2 regions of the Bradyrhizobium sp. 2TAF36 genome follow, and region 2 is predicted to be linked to the other one. Evidence: riboswitches for the same ligand, from Rfam matches in the RefSeq annotation. Region 2 holds a riboswitch; the other holds the start of a gene.
The links. Region 2 has a riboswitch for S-adenosylmethionine ahead of metX (homoserine O-acetyltransferase MetX). Riboswitches for the same ligand answer to the same signal wherever they lie in the genome.
Positions count from the first base shown of each region.

Region 1 (12,992 bases), on a different contig from region 2:
AGTTCCTGCCGAAGGCGCCCGAGCGCGCGCGTCAGGCCGATTTGCATCCCGGCGATGCGCCCGAAGGCGCGGAGGTGCATGCTGTCGCCGAAGACGACGCCTGGGTCGAGGCGCGTTCGCTGGTCGAGACCGTCGAGGACGTCGAGCTGATCGACCCCGAACTCTCCGGCGAGCGGCTGCTGTTCCGTCTGTTCCACGAGCGCGGCGTGCGCGTGTTCAATCCGCTGGCGCTGAAGGCGCAATGCTCCTGCTCGCGGGACGCGGTTGGTGCGATGCTGAAGAGCTTCTCGCCCGACGACCGCGCCGCCATGGTCAAGGACGACAAGGTCGTCGTGACCTGCGAGTTCTGCTCGTCGGTGTACCAGTTCACGCCGCACGAGGCGGGCGTGGAAGACGCGTAGGCATCGCATCCTCCGTCGTTGCGCGCAGCGAAGCAATCCAGTCGGAGGGTGGGCAAAGCGCAGCGTGCCCACCATCTTATGCGCCACGTTTGGAATGGTGGGCACGGCGCTTTGCGCCTTTGCCCACCCTACGGCACCGCGCTAATTCAACACCCGCTTGTTGTCCGGGCTGTCCAGCGAGAATGTCGGTACGTCGATCTCGAAGCGTTCGCCGCTTTCGCTGACCATCTGGTAGCGGCCGGTCATGAAGCCCGAGGCGGTCGCGAGCGGCACGCCGGAGGTGTATTCGAAGCGCTCGCCGGGAGCCAGGGTCGGCTGCTCGCCGACGACGCCCTCGCCCCTGACCTCCTGCTGGCGGCCGGTGGCGTCGGTGATGATCCAGTGCCGCGTCTTCAGCTGCACGGTTTCGTCGCCGGAATTGGTGATGACGATGGTGTAGGACCAGAAATAGCGGGAGCGGTCAGCCGACGACTGCTCCGGAACAAAGTTCGGCTCGACGGTCACTTCGATCTGGCGGGTCACGGCGCGATACATGGCTGCCATCATAACGAAAACCCGGCCGGGAACCAACGCCCGCAGGCGGTTTTGGTGACATCGTGCCGCCAGAATTGCCGAGGAAGTAGACCCAATGTGATCCGGCCGCTTTGCGAGACGACGGCCGGACCTGTACACTCCATGACACGTCGCGATTTGCGGAAGGGTTTCGAACCCCCGATGACCATTGCCGACCAACTGACGGGATCGACGATCGCGGGAACCGGCAAGCCTGCGGAGGCCAGACCTGCGGAGGCGAAGCCGCGCTCCGCCGCGCCGGCCGTCACGCTGCCCGCCATCGGCGAGCGCGAGCTCCGGCTCGACCTGTTCCGCGGGCTCGCGCTGTGGCTGATCTTCGTCGACCATCTGCCGCCGAGCCTTTTGACCTGGTTCACGATCCGCAATTACGGCTTCAGCGACGCCACCGAGATCTTCATCTTCATCTCCGGCTATACCGCGGCGTTCGTCTACGGTCGTGCAATGCTCGAAAGCGGCTTCGTCGTCGCCACCGCGCGCATCCTGCGACGCGTCTGGCAGATCTATGTCGCCCACGTCTTTCTGTTCACGATCTTCCTCGCCGAAATCTCCTACGTTGCGACCAGGTTCGAGAACCCGCTCTACACCGAAGAGATGGGCATCATGGATTTCCTCAAGCAGCCCGACGTCACGATCGTGCAGGCGCTGCTGCTGCGCTTTCGTCCGGTCAACATGGACGTGCTGCCGCTCTATATCGTGCTGATGCTGGCGCTGCCCTTGATCTTGTGGCTGATGAAATGGCGGCCCGACGTGACGCTCGGCCTCTCGGTCGTGCTCTACGCGGTGACCTGGGAATACGACCTCTATCTGTCGGCCTATCCGAACGGCTTCTGGGCGTTCAATCCCTTCGCCTGGCAATTGCTTTTCGTATTCGGTGCATGGTGTGCGCTCGGAGGTGCGCGACGCATGTCGCGCATCCTGGCGTCCCGCGTCACGATGTGGATATCGATCGCCTATCTGGTCGCGGCGTTCTACGTGACGCTGACCTGGTATGTGCCGCAGCTCTCCCACTTCATGCCGAGGCGGCTCGAGCAGTGGATGTATCCGATCGACAAGGCCGATCTCGACGTGCTGCGCTTCACGCATTTCCTGGCGTTCGCCGCGCTCACCGTTCGCTTCCTGCCCCGGGAATGGCCGGGCCTGAAATCGCCCTGGCTGCGGCCGCTGATCCTCTGCGGCCAGCATTCCCTGGAGATCTTCTGCCTCGGCGTCTTCCTCGCCTTCGCCGGCCATTTCATCCTGGCCGAAGTCTCCGGCGGCGCAGCCATGCATGCGCTGATTAGTCTCTCCGGAATCCTGATCATGTGGGGCGTTGCATGGGTGATTTCGTGGTACAAGCGCGTGGCTGACAAGAGCGGTGCGAAAACCAAAAACGCCGTCGGCAACGCCGATCTGGCGGGAGGGGGCTGATGAAGGCGAAGGTTCTCCTGAGCCTGGTCCTGCTGTGCGGTAGCCTCGCCGCGCCCCTGGCGCGCGCGGGCGACGCTGTGTCGCCTGCTCCGGCCGCGCCCCCGGCCTGCGAATTGCCATCCTATCTGCTCTCCACTGAAAGCCAGCTTCCGAGGGTCGCCGATGCCATCAAGGCCGGCAAACCGCTCGAAATCCTGGTCATCGGCAGCCGTTCGACCACGATTCCGGCCTCGGAGGACAGCTCCTATCCGGCGCGCATGCAGGCCATCCTGCAGGACAGGCTGCTGCCGTCGGAGACCGTGCACGTCTCCGTAGAAATACAGAGCAAGAAGACGGCCGAGGAGGCGGCCGCCACCTTCGTTAAGCTGATGGAAGCAAAAAGGCCTACTTTGGTCATCTGGCAGACCGGGACTGTGGATGCTATCCGAGCGATTGATCCCGATGATTTTCGCGGGGCGGTGACCGAAGGGGTTTCCGCGCTGCAAAAAGCAGGGGCTGACGTCGTGTTGATGAACTTGCAGTACAGCCCGCGTACCGAAACCATGATCTCGGTGCCGCCCTATCTCGACAATATGCGGGTGGTGGCGCAGGAGCATGACATCCCGCTGTTCGACCGTTTCGCGATCATGCGGCAGTGGAATGATCAGGGTCAGTTCGACCTGTTCAGCCCGTCCCGTGGGCCAGAGCTGGCGAAACAGGTCCATGACTGCCTTGGCCGGGCGTTGGCACAGTTTGTGATCGACGCAGCCCATCTGGGGCCGGCCCAGCAGCAAAATTGAGGTCTAGCGTTAATGAGTTCTCTCCGCCCTTTTTGGTTGACAGCATGGCTGGCTGCGCCCGCGGCGGCTCTGCTGCTCCTGACGCCGATGTCGCTGGCACCAGTGCAGGCGCAGGCCACGCAGGCAACGCCCGCGCCGCAGCAGGCCGCTAGTCCGGCTTCCGCTTCGCCCTCCCAGACCACCGTCGCCGCGACGTCCCACGAGCAGCGCGGCGTGACCGCCCGCGCCATCGACAAGGTGAAGCAGGTCGCGAAATCCGCCGGGGACATTTTCAGCCGCGTGCCCTGCCTCACGCCGAAGGGTGGCTCGAAGGCGATGGGCTCGCTGCCGCATGTTGCGGGCAAGCTCGTCGCCGGCAAACCCGTCGTGATCGTTGCGTTCGGCTCGTCGTCGACGGCAGGCTATGGCGCAAGCTCGCCCGATTTCAACTATCCGAACCGTCTCGCCGCGCAGCTCCGCCGGCAATATCCGACCGCCGACATCACCGTCATCAACGCCGGCGTCGGCGGCGAGGACGCGCCCGAGATGATGAAGCGCCTCCAGAAGGAGGTGATCGACGTGCATCCGGATCTCGTGATCTGGCAGGTCGGCACCAACGCCGTGCTGCGCAATCTCGATCCCGGTGACACCGCCAAGATGGTCGAGGACGGCATCTCCCGCATCCAGGCCGCTGGCGGCGCCGACATCGTGCTGGTCGATCCGCAATATTCGCCGGCCGTCAACCAGCGCAAGGAGAGCGCCGGCAAGATGGTGCACCTGCTCGGCAAGGTCGCCGAACTCCGTCACGTCGGCATCTTCCCCCGCTTCGAGGTGATGCGCGACTGGCACGAGAATCAATCGATCCCGGTCGAGAGTTTCGTGATCGCCGACGGCCTGCATATGAACGATTGGGGCTATGCCTGCTTCGCGCAGATCCTCGGCGACGACATCATCCGCTCCGTCGGCCAGATCAAGCTCGGCGTCAACGTGCCCGCGGACGTGCGAACGTACCGGCCGATGTAGCTCGGTGCCGTAGGGTGGGCAAAGGCGCGCCCTTCGCGCGCCGTGCCCACCATCTATCGGCGATATGATTGTGAATGGTGGGCACGCTTCCGCCTTCGCTCTTCGAGCTACGGCGGACAAGTCGCTTTGCCCACCCTACGATTCCGAGCTCGTGGAGCCCTCACGCCTTCTCCAGCGCCGCGGTCAGATCCTCGATCAGATCATCCACATGCTCGAGCCCCGCCGAGAAGCGGATGAAGCCCTCGCTGATGCCGAGCGCGGCGCGGTCTTCCGGCTTGAGGCGCTGATGCGTCGTGGTCGCCGGATGCGTGACGAGGCTCTTGGCATCGCCGAGATTGTTCGAGATTTTTGCAAGCTTGAGCTCGTTGAGCACGCGGAACGCACCCTGCTTGCCGCCCTTGACCTCGAAGCCGACCAGGGTCGAGCCGCCGCGCATCTGCTTCTTCACGAGAGCTGCCTGCGGATGATCGGCGCGGCCGGGATAGACCAGCCGCGAAATCTTCGGATGGCTCGCCAGCACGTCGGCGATGCGTCCCGCCGTCTCGGTCTGCGCGCGCACGCGTACACCGAGCGTTTCCAGGCCCTTGAGCAGGACCCACGCGTTGAACGGCGAGATCGACGGGCCGGTCTGGCGCATGAAATTGTGGATGTGCTCGGCGATGAACGCTTCAGACGACAGGATGATGCCGCCGAGACAACGGCCCTGGCCGTCGATGTGCTTGGTCGCGGAATAGACCACGACGTCGGCGCCGAGCGCGAGCGGGCTCTGCCAGATCGGCGTCGCGAACACGTTGTCGACGACGAGCCGCGCGCCGCCGCTGTGCGCGATCTCGGCGATCCCTGGTATGTCGAGCACGTCGAGCGTCGGGTTGGTCGGGCTCTCCAGGAAGAACGTCTTGGTGTTCGGCCTCAAGGCGCGCTGCCACTGGTCGAGATCGAGACCGTCGACCAGCGTCGTCTCGATGCCGTAGCGCGGCAACAGATCCTGAATGACGTAGAGACAGGAGCCGAACAGCGCGCGCGAGGCCACCACGTGATCGCCGGCCTTCAGCGGCGCCAGGATCGCGGTCGTCACCGCGGCCATGCCGGTCGCCGCCGAGCGGGCGGCTTCGGCGCCTTCGAGCTCGATCATGCGGCGCTCGAACATCGAGATGGTCGGGTTGGAATAGCGCGAATAGATGAAGCCGGGGTCCTCGCCCTTGAACCGCGCCTCGCACTCCTCGGCGCTGTTGTAGACGTAGCCCTGGGTCAGGAACAGCGCCTCCGACGTCTCGCCATATTGCGAGCGCAGGGTGCCGGAATGGACCAGGCGGGTTTCGGGACGGTATTGCGTGGTGGACGCCGGGGACTTCGACATAGGACCTCCTCTGCGTGACCATCGAAAATGGTCACAAAAAAACCGGCCTGGATAACTTCCACGGGCCGGGATCACAGAGGTCCCCGGCCTGTTTAGCGACTTATTTAACGTGGCTGCAAGCCGGCCGGCTCAAATCACCACGGGATAAGTGATGCTCATATTCCGCAATGGCCTTTCCGTCAAGGCGTCCATCGGATAGCCGTAAAAGGCTGCTATCATGTCCGGATGCATTTGACCCCTGACGAGGACCCCCGGTTGAGCTTCACGGTTGCCGCCGACGCCAATGGTATCCTGCCCGACCGCATGATCGCGGCGATGGCGAAGGCGGGCCTCATCCTGCCCGCTTATGACTTCGTCGAAAGCCAGATCCAGCCGGCGAGCCTCGACCTTCGCCTCGGCGACATCGCCTATCGCGTTCGCGCCAGCTTCCTGCCGGGTCCCGGCGCGACCGTCGCCGAGCGCATCGACGAGTTAAAGCTGCACGAGTTCAGCCTCGCCGATGGCGCGGTGCTGGAGACCAACTGCGTCTACATCGTGCCGCTCTTGGAAAGCCTGGCGCTGCCGCCGGAGATCGTCGCCGCCGCGAACCCGAAAAGCTCGACCGGCCGGCTCGATGTCTTCACCCGTGTCATCGCCGACGGCACCCGCCGCTTCGACATGATCGGCGCCGGCTATCACGGCCCGCTCTACGCCGAGATCAGCCCGAAGACGTTTCCGGTGCTGGTCAGCGAGGGCTCGCGCCTGAGCCAGGTGCGCTTCCGCACCGGAGATGCCATCCTCAACATCGACGAGCTCGAGGCGCTGCATGCGACCGAGCGTCTCGTCGATCTCGACGATGYCGATCTCACCGGCGGCGTCGCCGTCTCCGTCGACCTCTCCGGCGAGAAGGCCAACGGCTTCGTCGGCTATCGCGCCAAGCGCCACACCGGCGTCGTCGACGTCGACCGCCGCTCCGGCTATGCGGTGGAGGATTTCTGGGAGCCGATCTCGGCGCGTCCCGACGGCAGCCTGATCCTCGATCCCGGCGAGTTCTACATCCTCGCCTCCAAGGAAGCCGTGCAGGTGCCGCCCGATTACGCCGCGGAGATGGTGCCGTTCGATCCCCTGGTCGGCGAGTTCCGCGTGCACTATGCCGGATTCTTCGATCCCGGCTTCGGCTATGCCGGCGCTGGCGGGCAGGGATCGCGCGCCGTGCTCGAAGTGCGCTCGCGCGAGGTGCCGTTCATCCTCGAGCACGGCCAGATCGTCGGCCGCCTCGTCTACGAGAAGATGCTGGCGCGCCCCGACGCGATGTACGGCCAGCGCATCGGCTCGAACTACCAGGCGCAGGGGCTCAAACTATCGAAGCATTTTCGGGTGTAGTGCTAGCCTCACTCTCCGCCGTCATGCCCCGGCTTGACCGGGGCATCCAGTACGCCGCAACCTTTCGATTTAATCACTGCCGCCTCGGAATCCTGGATCGCCCGATCAACTCAGGCGATGACACTGAATGTGTGGCAGGATGCGAAGCAAGTTCCGGCTACGTGCGAGGCTTCCCGATGACCAATTCATCCGAACTCGACGCAAGGATCGTCGACGACGTCGCGGACGCGCTGATCTATTCGGATCGCTCCGGCACCATCACGCGCTGGAATCGCGCATCGACCACACTGTTCGGCTTCTCGGCGGACGAGGCGCTCGGCCAGAACCTCGATCTGATCATTCCCGAACATCTGCGTGCCGCGCACTGGAAGGGCTTCGAAGCTGCGCTTGCCACCGGGGCGATGAAGCTTGCGGGCAAGCCGACGCTGACCCGCGCGCTGCACAAAAGCGGACGCAAGCTCTACATCGAGATGACCTTCGCGCTGGTGCGCGATGCCGGTGGTGCCGTGGTCGGATCGGTCGCGATGGCGCGCGACGTCACCGAACGCGTTGAGCGCGAGCGCGCGGCCAGGCTTGAACAAAATTCGTGATGCGGAATTGACGGGCTGGCGTGCAGGGCGCTCTGCTTGAGCGTCAGGTTGCCTCGTACCGGGCGCAGTGACACACTCGATCAAAACAACGGTCGGGAGCGAACATGGCCGCCGCAACAGACGCAGCACAGGAAGCGCAACGGAAGCGCTGGCGCGCGGTCGCCGACCTCTATCACGCCTACTTCACCGGCCTCATCCTCATCGTCGTCACGCGGCGCGGCACGGCGGATGCTGCCGAATTCGTCTTCCGCGTGTTTCGTCGCCAGCAGCAGGAGCGCTTCCTGCCGGGGCTCGAAAAGCTCGGTCTCAGTCATTTGCCGCCGGCGGTGGCCGCCGCGCAATATCATTATCTCTCCAACTGGATCGGCGGCGTGCATGTCGAGTACATGTATGAGAGCGACCGCAAAGCCTGGATCCGCTATCCGCCGCCGCGCTGGATCTGGAAGGGCACCGCGATCTGCGGCGTGCCGGGCGAGGTCTCGCGCGCGATGCTGCGCGGCTGGCACGCCAACAATGGCGTCGCGCTCGGCGATACCAGGCTCGGCTTCGTCTGCACCAAGCAGAGCGTCGACGGTCAGGACGGGCTCGAAGGCTACTATTATCAGTACGACCACCCGCTCGAGCTGGATCAGCGCCTGGTGTTCGCGCGCCATCTGGAAGCGCCGTTGTTCGACGCCAAGACCGCGCCTGCCTTGCCCGTCGCGAGCTGGCCGAAGCCGCGGCTGGAAAAAGCCTACCGCAACTACGCGATGGAATATGTGCGCACCGCCGCGCCCGTCATGGTGCAATTGTTCGGCCCGGAAGACGCCGGCTATCTCCTGCACCTCACCGGCAAGCTGATCGGGATGCAGTATTTTGAAGAGGTCGCGGCAGCGCTGTCTATGCGCCGCGGTGGCGCACGCGAGTTCGCGGCGTTCCTGAATGCGCTGTTTGCCGCGCAGGATGACTCTGCCGAGACGATGGCATCAGAAGGCGCGTTTGAATTTCGCCAGCAGAGCTGGAAGCTGATGGATGACGTCGCCGACTATCATCGCGCCTGCACCAAAGTGCTGGAAGGGTTGTTCGAGGGGCTCGCTGCCGGATGCGGGCGGCACATCGGCGTGCACCTGCGCCCGACAGCGGGCGGTCGGCCGCCACTGGTGTGGACCATTGAGTAATTCCACCTGTTGAAATGCGCTGCCGCAGGGCACGCCTGCATCCGGCGCAGGAGGAATCGGCAATTGCCGTGCTAAGCCTGTCGCCGCGCCTTCCGCGCGAAGAAATTTATTGGCACACCTACGCATTGCCGCGCCGCGAATGGCCTGCGCCCGGGAGAGGACATGTCCGACATCGCCGAAATCCCGGTCGATGAACAAGAGCGTCCGTTGCCGCCGCCTCCGCGGCCGGTACGAAGCGCGCTGATGGACGGGCCGATTCTGCGCACGCTGCTCGGCCTCGCCTGGCCGAACGTGGTCGCGCTGTCGGCCGGCACCTGTGTGGTGATCGCGGAGACCTCCTATATCGGCCGGCTCGGCGTCGAGGCGCTGGCGGCAATGGCGCTGGTGTTTCCGACAGTGATCCTGACCATGACGATGTCCGGCGGGGCCATGGGCGGCGCCGTGGCGTCGGCCATCGCGCGGGCGCTCGGCGCAGGCGATCGCGAGCGCGCCGGCACGCTCGCCGCACATGCGCTGCTGATCGGCATCACCTTCGGCCTCGTCTTCATGCTGGGCATGCTGATCTTCGGGCCCAAGGTGCTGGAGATGCTCGGCGGACGCGGGGATGTGCTGACGCATGCGGTCGCCTACACACAGGTGTTTTTTGGCGGGGCCGTGCTGCCGTGGCTGCTCAACACCATGGCCGGCGTGTTGCGCGGCACCGGCAACATGAAGCTGCCCTCGCTGTTGATGCTGAATTCCGCGGTCATGCAGGTCGTGCTTGGCGGCACGCTGGGCCTCGGGCTCGGACCCGTGCCGCAGTTCGGCATGCGCGGCGTCGCGGCCGGCTCGCTGATCGCCTATTCCGTGAATATCTGCGTGATGGGCTGGTACCTGTTCTCCGGCCGCGCCCGAATCGTGCCGAAACTGCGCGGGCTTCGCGTTCAATGGGCGATGTTCTTCGATATCCTGAAGGTCGGCGCCATCGCCTGCTTCTCGCCGCTGCAATCGGTGCTGACGATCTCGATCTTCACCCACATGCTGGCAAAGTTCGGCACTGCGATCCTCGCCGGCTACGGCATCGGCGCGCGGCTGGAATTTTTGCTGACCTCGATCGCGTTCTCGTTCGGCATCGCTTCGGTGCCGATGATCGGCATGGCGATCGGCGCGGTGCGCATCGCGCGCGCCCGGCGCATCGCCTGGATCGCCGGTGCGAGCGCGTTCGTCGCCGTCGGCGCGCCGGCGTGCCTCGTCGCGCTGTTCCCAGATCTCTGGGTCAACATCTTCACCGACAGCGCCACCGTGCGCGCGACCAGCCATGAATATCTGTCGACGGTGGCGCCGTTCTACGCCTTCATCGGGCTCGCCTCGACGATGTATTTCTCGTCGCAGGGCGCGGCCAAGGTGATCGGGCCGGTGCTGGCGCAGACCGCGCGGCTGATCTACATCGCGGCCTGCGGCTGGTGGCTGTCGACGCATGACGCCACCGCGCAGAGCTTCTTCTGGCTGGCCGCCAGCTCGATGGTCGTGCTCGGCCTGCTCTCGTGCTCCAGCGTGGTGCTGACACGCTGGGGGCCGCGCGAGACGAAACCTGCGATCAGGCCTGCGCTTTCGGGCGTTGCAGACTAGCGGTGTCTGTGGCGGCGATGGCCGCCGCCGCCGACATTGGCGAGCCGCATCAATACGGCGGCTGCCTGGCAGATCACTTTATCCGCACCTCTCATGGCCTGCTCCTCGCGTGCGTGGCTCCGCCGGGAGAGCGGAGCCAACCGGACGCACGCGGCCATCGTTAGGGCCGGCGAGGGCAGGGCTCTGTGAGAAAGATCACGCAGCCACGGCTGGGAACGCTCGGTGTATCGCGGCGACGGCGTCCCTGGTCTGCCCCTGGACGTAAGCCGCAAGCTCGTTCGGCAGCATGTCGATGATCCAGACAAGGCGGCAGCTCGCCTCGCCCTCGGCGATCACCTGCACCGAGGCGCTGTAATGCCTGAGCCGCTCGTTGTTGATGGCGTAGACCAGCCGCCGCCGCGCATCGTCGCAATCGACCAGCACCTCGCGCGCCACTGATCCATTGGCGAAGGTGACGATGCGTGCATCGCCGTCGAGCGTGCAGGCGGTGACGAAGCCCGGCGCCAGCCGCTGAGGTAGCGCGCCGAAATCGCGTACGGCGTCCCAGACGTCGCGGGCGGGAACGGGGAGGGAAATGTCGTTGTGGATGGAGGCCATGAAGGTGTCCTTGATTGAAAGGTTCGTAGTGTGGGCAAAGGCGCGCTCTTCGCGCGCCGTGCCCACCATTCATCGGCACAGTCGCACGCGATGGTGGGCACGCTTCCGCCTTCGCTCTTCGAGCTACGGCGGACAAGTCGCTTTGCCCACCCTGCGAGTGCTCGTGCGCGGCGGGCTCTACACGCAAACCGCCTCGATGTTGTTGCCATCGGGATCAATCAGGAACGCCGCGTAGTAGGTCGGGCTATAGTCCTTGCGCGGGCCGGCGCCGCCATTGTCACGGCCGCCGCTCTTCAAGCCTTCGCTGTGGAATGCCTTGACCGCATCATGGTCCTTGGCGCGAAACGCGATATGCGCGCCGTCGGCCTTGCGTCCCTTGTTCAGGTGCAGCCAGAGCGCCGGCTCGCCCTTCGGCCCGAAGCCCGCATAGCCGTCGCCGCTGGAGCGCAGGGCGTAGCCGAGCGGCGCCAGCACCGCGGTGTAGAAGCGCGTGGCGGCGTCGAGGTCGGCAACACGCAGTCCGATGTGGTCGTACATGATCGTCTCCATTGCAAAGCGCGCCGCAACTGGCGCGCGCCGGAGACGACCCTATTCAGTTGAGGGGCGGGCGCTCTTGGAGAATCTTGCGCTCGCCCTTCGACGCCTGCCGGAACTTCGTCGGTGACACGCCGGCGGCGCGATGGAAGGTGCGGACGAAATTGGAGAGATCGCCGAAGCCGACGTCATAGGCGATGTCGGTGACCGCGATGTCATCATCTGTCAGCAGTCGCGCCGCGTGGCGTAGCCGCGAGCGCACCAGATATTGATGCGGGGTGACGCCGAGCACGGCCGAGAACAGCCGTAGGAAATGGAACGGGCTGAGGCCCGCCTGCCGCGCCGCCTGTTCGAGATCGACCTCGGCATGCGAGTTGGCGTCGATCCACAGCGCGGCTTCGACTGCGCGGCGGCGGTCGCGTGCGGTGGGCGTGGCCGGCTTGCGCGCCTTGCCCGAGACAACATCGATGAAGCGGCTGGCCAGAATTTGACCGACCTCGTTGAGACCGAGGTCGCTGTTGCCATCTGCCGCCGTCTGGGCGAGCTCGCCCAGCACCATCAGCTCGGGCAGCGGCGGTGTCGCGCCGACCTGCCAGATCTCGCGCCGTCCCCCGAGGGCATCGACCAGGTCCTCGCTGAAGAAGAAGCCCAGGCAGACGTCGCCGCTGACATGCTCATGCGTGCAGGTGTATTCCTCGCGTGGAGCGCCGACCAGCATCGAGCCCGCCACCAGCTCGAAGAAGCCGGCGCGGCACTGGCAGCCGAAGCTGCCCGAGCGGACATAGGCAATGGAATGCCCGGTGCGGCACTCCGCGAACGGCTTGTCGTCCGGTCCCGCATCGCAGCGAAACTCGGAGACCGTGATCGATTGCGTGGTCAGCAGCGTGGTTGCGTCCATGCCACCTATCTAGGCATGGTCCGGACAAGTGTGTAGCGGTTGTCCGACAAGATCATGCCCAAAAAAACAAAGCTAAGGTGCGATTCCGATCGCGCCTTAGCTGGGCCTCGGTGGCGCAACGGGCAGCAGCACCTCGAACAGCGTCTTGCTCGCGACCGGGTGGGCGCCCTCGAGCGCCAGCAGCCGCCGCTTGGAGATCACCCCGCCGTAAGGCGAGAGTCGGTCGGCGTAATTGCCGGCCTCCAGCACCCGGTGACAGGGCACGATCAGCATGTAGGGATTTTTGGCGATCGCCTGCGCCACCGAATGCGCGGCGCCGGAGGCGCCCAGCGCCTTGGCGATCTCGTGATAGGTGCGGGTCTCCCCGCGCGGAATGGCGCAGGCGGCTTCATAAACGCGCCGGTGGAAGCCGGGGACGCCGCCGGCGTCCAGGCTGACCTCGGAAAAATCAGGGTCGCCGCCCTGCAGCAGGCCCACGATGCCCTCGATCGCAAGCTCGGCATTCAGCGGAGGCTGCTGCTCGCGCGCCTCGGGATGGACCGCAAAAATCCGGCGACGGGTGTCGATCTCCCGCGCCTCCGGCAATTGCACGGCGACCACGCCGGTGCTGCTCCAGACGATGCCGCAGCGCCCTATGGCCGTGTTGAATATCGCGTAGCCACGCCCCACCATGCACACGCCCCACTCAGTGCACGTCTCTCCCCAGACACGCGATCATAACACCGCC
Region 1 covers NZ_JBFRFR010000011.1:31,525-44,516, reverse strand. The annotation lists gene AB4Z51_RS08360 (Hsp33 family molecular chaperone) at 1-401, shown strand, start outside; gene apaG (Co2+/Mg2+ efflux protein ApaG) at 543-935, opposite strand; gene AB4Z51_RS08350 (OpgC domain-containing protein) at 1,116-2,381, shown strand; gene AB4Z51_RS08345 (SGNH/GDSL hydrolase family protein) at 2,381-3,160, shown strand; gene AB4Z51_RS08340 (SGNH/GDSL hydrolase family protein) at 3,173-4,162, shown strand; gene AB4Z51_RS08335 (O-succinylhomoserine sulfhydrylase) at 4,323-5,519, opposite strand; SAM riboswitch at 5,591-5,670, opposite strand; gene AB4Z51_RS08330 (2'-deoxycytidine 5'-triphosphate deaminase) at 5,745-6,881, shown strand; gene AB4Z51_RS08325 (PAS domain-containing protein) at 7,058-7,471, shown strand; gene AB4Z51_RS08320 (hypothetical protein) at 7,576-8,628, shown strand; gene AB4Z51_RS08315 (MATE family efflux transporter) at 8,791-10,236, shown strand; gene AB4Z51_RS08310 (SRPBCC family protein) at 10,432-10,833, opposite strand; gene AB4Z51_RS08305 (VOC family protein) at 11,011-11,370, opposite strand; gene AB4Z51_RS08300 (helix-turn-helix transcriptional regulator) at 11,426-12,265, opposite strand; gene AB4Z51_RS08295 (methylated-DNA--[protein]-cysteine S-methyltransferase) at 12,362-12,937, opposite strand.
Region 1: it holds a riboswitch for S-adenosylmethionine, as region 2 does, so the genes downstream of both, AB4Z51_RS08335 (O-succinylhomoserine sulfhydrylase) here and metX (homoserine O-acetyltransferase MetX) in region 2, are expected to answer to the same signal.

Region 2 (3,825 bases):
CGCGATGTTTCCGAAATCCGGCCACGTGCTCAATCTCGAAGAGCCCGCGCTGTTCAACGAGAGCGTGGAGCGGTTCGTGACGCTGGTGGAAGCCGGGCGCTGGCCGGTGCGCGATCCGCGGTCGCTGGCGGCGCATTAGACTGCCAGCCGCTGTCATTCCGGGATGCGCCGACAGGCGCAGGCCCGGAATGACGGCAGCTACTTCCCCTGCCCGCGCGTGAGCAAGAACACACCCTGCTCGCCGAACATGTTCCACACCCACCACGGCAACCGCAGCCGCAATGGACGGCCGTAGAGATCCAGCGCCTCGGCGCGCTCCATCTTGACGTCGATCGCGTCGCAGAGCTCGACGAAATCCTTGATGGTGCAGAAATGGATGTTGGCGGTGTCGTACCAGGTCGCCGGCAGATTCTCGGTGCGCGGCATGTGGCCGCCGACCAGGAGCTGGAGCCGCATCTTCCAGAAGCCGAAATTCGGGAACGACACGATGGCGCGGCGGCCGATGCGCAGCAGATTCTCCAGCACGACCCGCGGCTGCCGCGTCGCCTGCAGCGTCTGCGACAGGATGACGTAATCGAAGGCGTCGTCGGGATAATTGACGAGATCGGTGTCGGCATCGCCCTGCACCACCGCGAGGCCCTTGGCGACGCAGCGATTGACGCCCTCGCGCGACAGCTCGATGCCGCGCCCGTCGATGCCGCGGGTCTCCAGAAGCTGGAGCAAATCGCCCTCGCCGCAGCCGACGTCGAGCACTTTCGAGCCGGGCTTGACCATCTCGGCGACCAGCAGATGATCGGCGCGAAACTGGCCTGACTGCTCCGTCGCAACGCCGCCCAGCGGCAGCACTTCCTGCACAGACATCGCTAGCCGTCCTTGTCAGTCAATCCTGCCGGTGAGCCCGCGCGCCTTCCCTGCCGATTGCAGGAAAGCACGGGCGATATCGAAGAATTCTGGCACGTCGAGCAGGAAGGCGTCATGGCCGCGATCGGTCTCGATCTCGGCGAACGACACCCGCGCGCTCGACGCGTTCAGCGCATGCACCAGTGCGCGCGATTCCGCGGTCGGGAACAGCCAGTCGCTGGTGAAGGAGACCACGCAGAAGCGCGTCTCGATGCCCGCGAACGCCTTCGCCAGCACGCCGCCATGGTCGCCGGCGATGTCGAAATAGTCCATCGCACGGGTCAGATAGAGATAGGAGTTGGCGTCGAACCGCTCGACGAAGGACGAGCCCTGGTAGCGCAGATAGCTCTCGACCTGGAAGTCGGCGTCGAACGAGAACGTCGGCAGCTCGCGGTCCTGCATGCGGCGGCCGAACTTGCGATGCAGCGCGGCGTCGGAGAGATAAGTGATGTGCGCGGCCATCCGTGCCACCGCAAGTCCGCGATGCGGATGGATGCCCTGATCCGTGTAGCGGCCGTTGTGCCAGTCGGGATCGGCCATCACGGCCTGGCGGCCGAGCTCGTGGAAGGCGATGTTCTGCGCCGAGTGCCGTGTCGAACAGGCAATCGCCAGCGCGGAGTACACGCGCTTGGGATAGGCCGCGGTCCATTGCAGCACCTGCATGCCGCCCATCGAGCCGCCGACCACCGCGAACAACGTGTCGATGCCGAGCCGGTCGATCAGCATCGCCTGCGCGCGCACCATGTCGGGAATGGTGATGACGGGGAAATCCAGGCCCCACACCTTGCCGGTCGCGGGATTGATCGAGGCCGGCCCGGTCGAGCCCATGCAGCCGCCGATCACGTTGGCGCAAATGATGAAGTAGTGCTGAGGATCAAGAGGTCGGCCGGGACCGACCAGCGTCTCCCACCAACCCGACTTGCCGGTGACGGGATGCACGTTGGCGACATGCTGATCGCCGGTCAGCGCATGGCAGATCAGCACCGCGTTGGAGCGATCAGCGTTGAGCTCGCCATAGGTCTGGTAGGCGATCTGGAACGGGGTGAGATCGATGCCGCAATCGAGCCGCAGCGGCTGCTCGGCGCCGAACTGCGCGACCTGCGAATTCGGATGATCCGCCTCATGCGACCGGTCGTCGGCACTGATCGCGGGACTCGGCACAGACTTGACGCCACCCATCTCTGACATCGCCCTCGTTTGCGATCAGACGTTCGATCGCAGTGACATCAGGCCATGAAAAACCCGGCCTGAACGATAGGTTCGGCCGGGATCGAAAGGGTCCCCGGCCTGTTTAGCGAGTTTTTTAACGTGGCTGCAAGCCGGCCGGCTCAAATGACCACGGAACAGGCAAAACCTACTGTCTTGGGCGGTTTTCGTCAAGTCGCGGTCCGGATTAGCCAAATTCGTCTCTGTCACATCAGCCCAAAAAGGACGTCATTTCTCTTTGCTTTCGCCGCCCCGACTGCCTAATCAGGATATCGATCGCAGCGGATCCGAACCTACCAGCTTGCCTGGCCGATCCGCATTGGAACGCCTCTCAACAGTCCAGTCAGATATGTCCCACCGTCCGCCCGCGCCACCATCGCTCCAGGAATTGCGCAAGGAGATCGACGCGATCGACGAGGGCATGCATCGTCTCCTGATGCAGCGCGGCGACATCATCGACCGCCTGATCCAGGTAAAGCAGACCCAGGAGGTCGGCTCGGCGTTCCGCCCGGCGCGCGAGGCCGCCATGATGCGTGACATCGTCCAGCGTCATCGCGGCATCCTGCCGCTCGACACGGTCGAGAGCATCTGGCGCGTCATCATCTCGACGTTCACTTACGTCCAAGCGCCGTTCTCCGTGCATGCCGACATCTCGGTGAGCGAGCCGGCGATGCGCGATTCCGTGCGCTTCCATTTCGGCTTCACGGTGCCTTACGTCGCGCATTTCAGCGCGCAGGCCGCGGTCGAAGCGGTGGCGAAGTCCAAGGGCGATCTGGCGCTGGTCTCGGCGACCTCGAGCCGCACGCCATGGTGGCTGGAGCTGGAAGCGGACGGCGCACCGAAGATCATCGCGCGGATGCCCTTCGTCGAGCGCGCCGACCATCCGGCCGCGCTGCCGGTGTTCGCGATCTCCCGCGTCGCCGACAGCGCCGTGGTGACGGAGGTCGAGACCTTCAGCGTGCGCGTGTCCGGGTGGAACGCCGAGGTCGCGCGGGCGCTGTCGCCGCTCGCCGAGATCGTGGCAGTGCCCGATACCGCCTTCGACGGCGCAGCGCTGCTGGTCTCGGTCACGAGCGCGACCAGCATCGACAAGATCAAGGCTGCCCTGATCGAAGCGGGGGCCTCGGTGCGCTCCACGGCCCTCGTCGGCAGCCACGCAACGCGCTATACGGTGCCCTCGACCGGGTCGAAATCGTAGATCGCGAACCGCCTAAAGCTACTTCCGGAGTTGAAGATGTCCCGCCCCGTGCCGAATCCCGGCATTCTCGATATTGCGCCCTACACGCCCGGCAAGAGCCCGGTGGCTGAGCCGGGCCGCAAGGTGTTCAAGCTCTCGGCCAACGAGACGCCGTTCGGGCCCTCGCCCAAGGCGATCGAGGCGTTCAGGAACGTGGCGGCGCATCTGGAAGACTATCCGGAAGGAACCTCGCGCGTGCTGCGCGAAGCGATCGGGCGCTCTTTCGGGCTCGACCCCAACCGCATCATCTGCGGCGCCGGCTCGGACGAGATCCTCAATCTGCTCGCCCACACCTATCTCAGCCACGGCGACGAGGCGATCTCGACCACGCACGGCTTCCTGGTCTACCCGATCGCGACCATGGCGGTCGGCGCCAAGAACGTGGTCGCGCAGGAGACCAACCTCACCTGCAATGTCGACGCCATCCTCAAGGCGGTGACGCCGAAGACAAAGCTGGTCTGGCTCGCCAATCCCAACAATCC
Region 2 covers NZ_JBFRFR010000044.1:64,070-67,894, reverse strand. The annotation lists gene AB4Z51_RS24930 (alpha/beta fold hydrolase) at 1-139, shown strand, start outside; gene metW (methionine biosynthesis protein MetW) at 199-861, opposite strand; gene metX (homoserine O-acetyltransferase MetX) at 877-2,079, opposite strand; SAM riboswitch at 2,171-2,250, opposite strand; gene AB4Z51_RS24915 (chorismate mutase) at 2,456-3,304, shown strand; gene AB4Z51_RS24910 (pyridoxal phosphate-dependent aminotransferase) at 3,341-3,825, shown strand, end outside.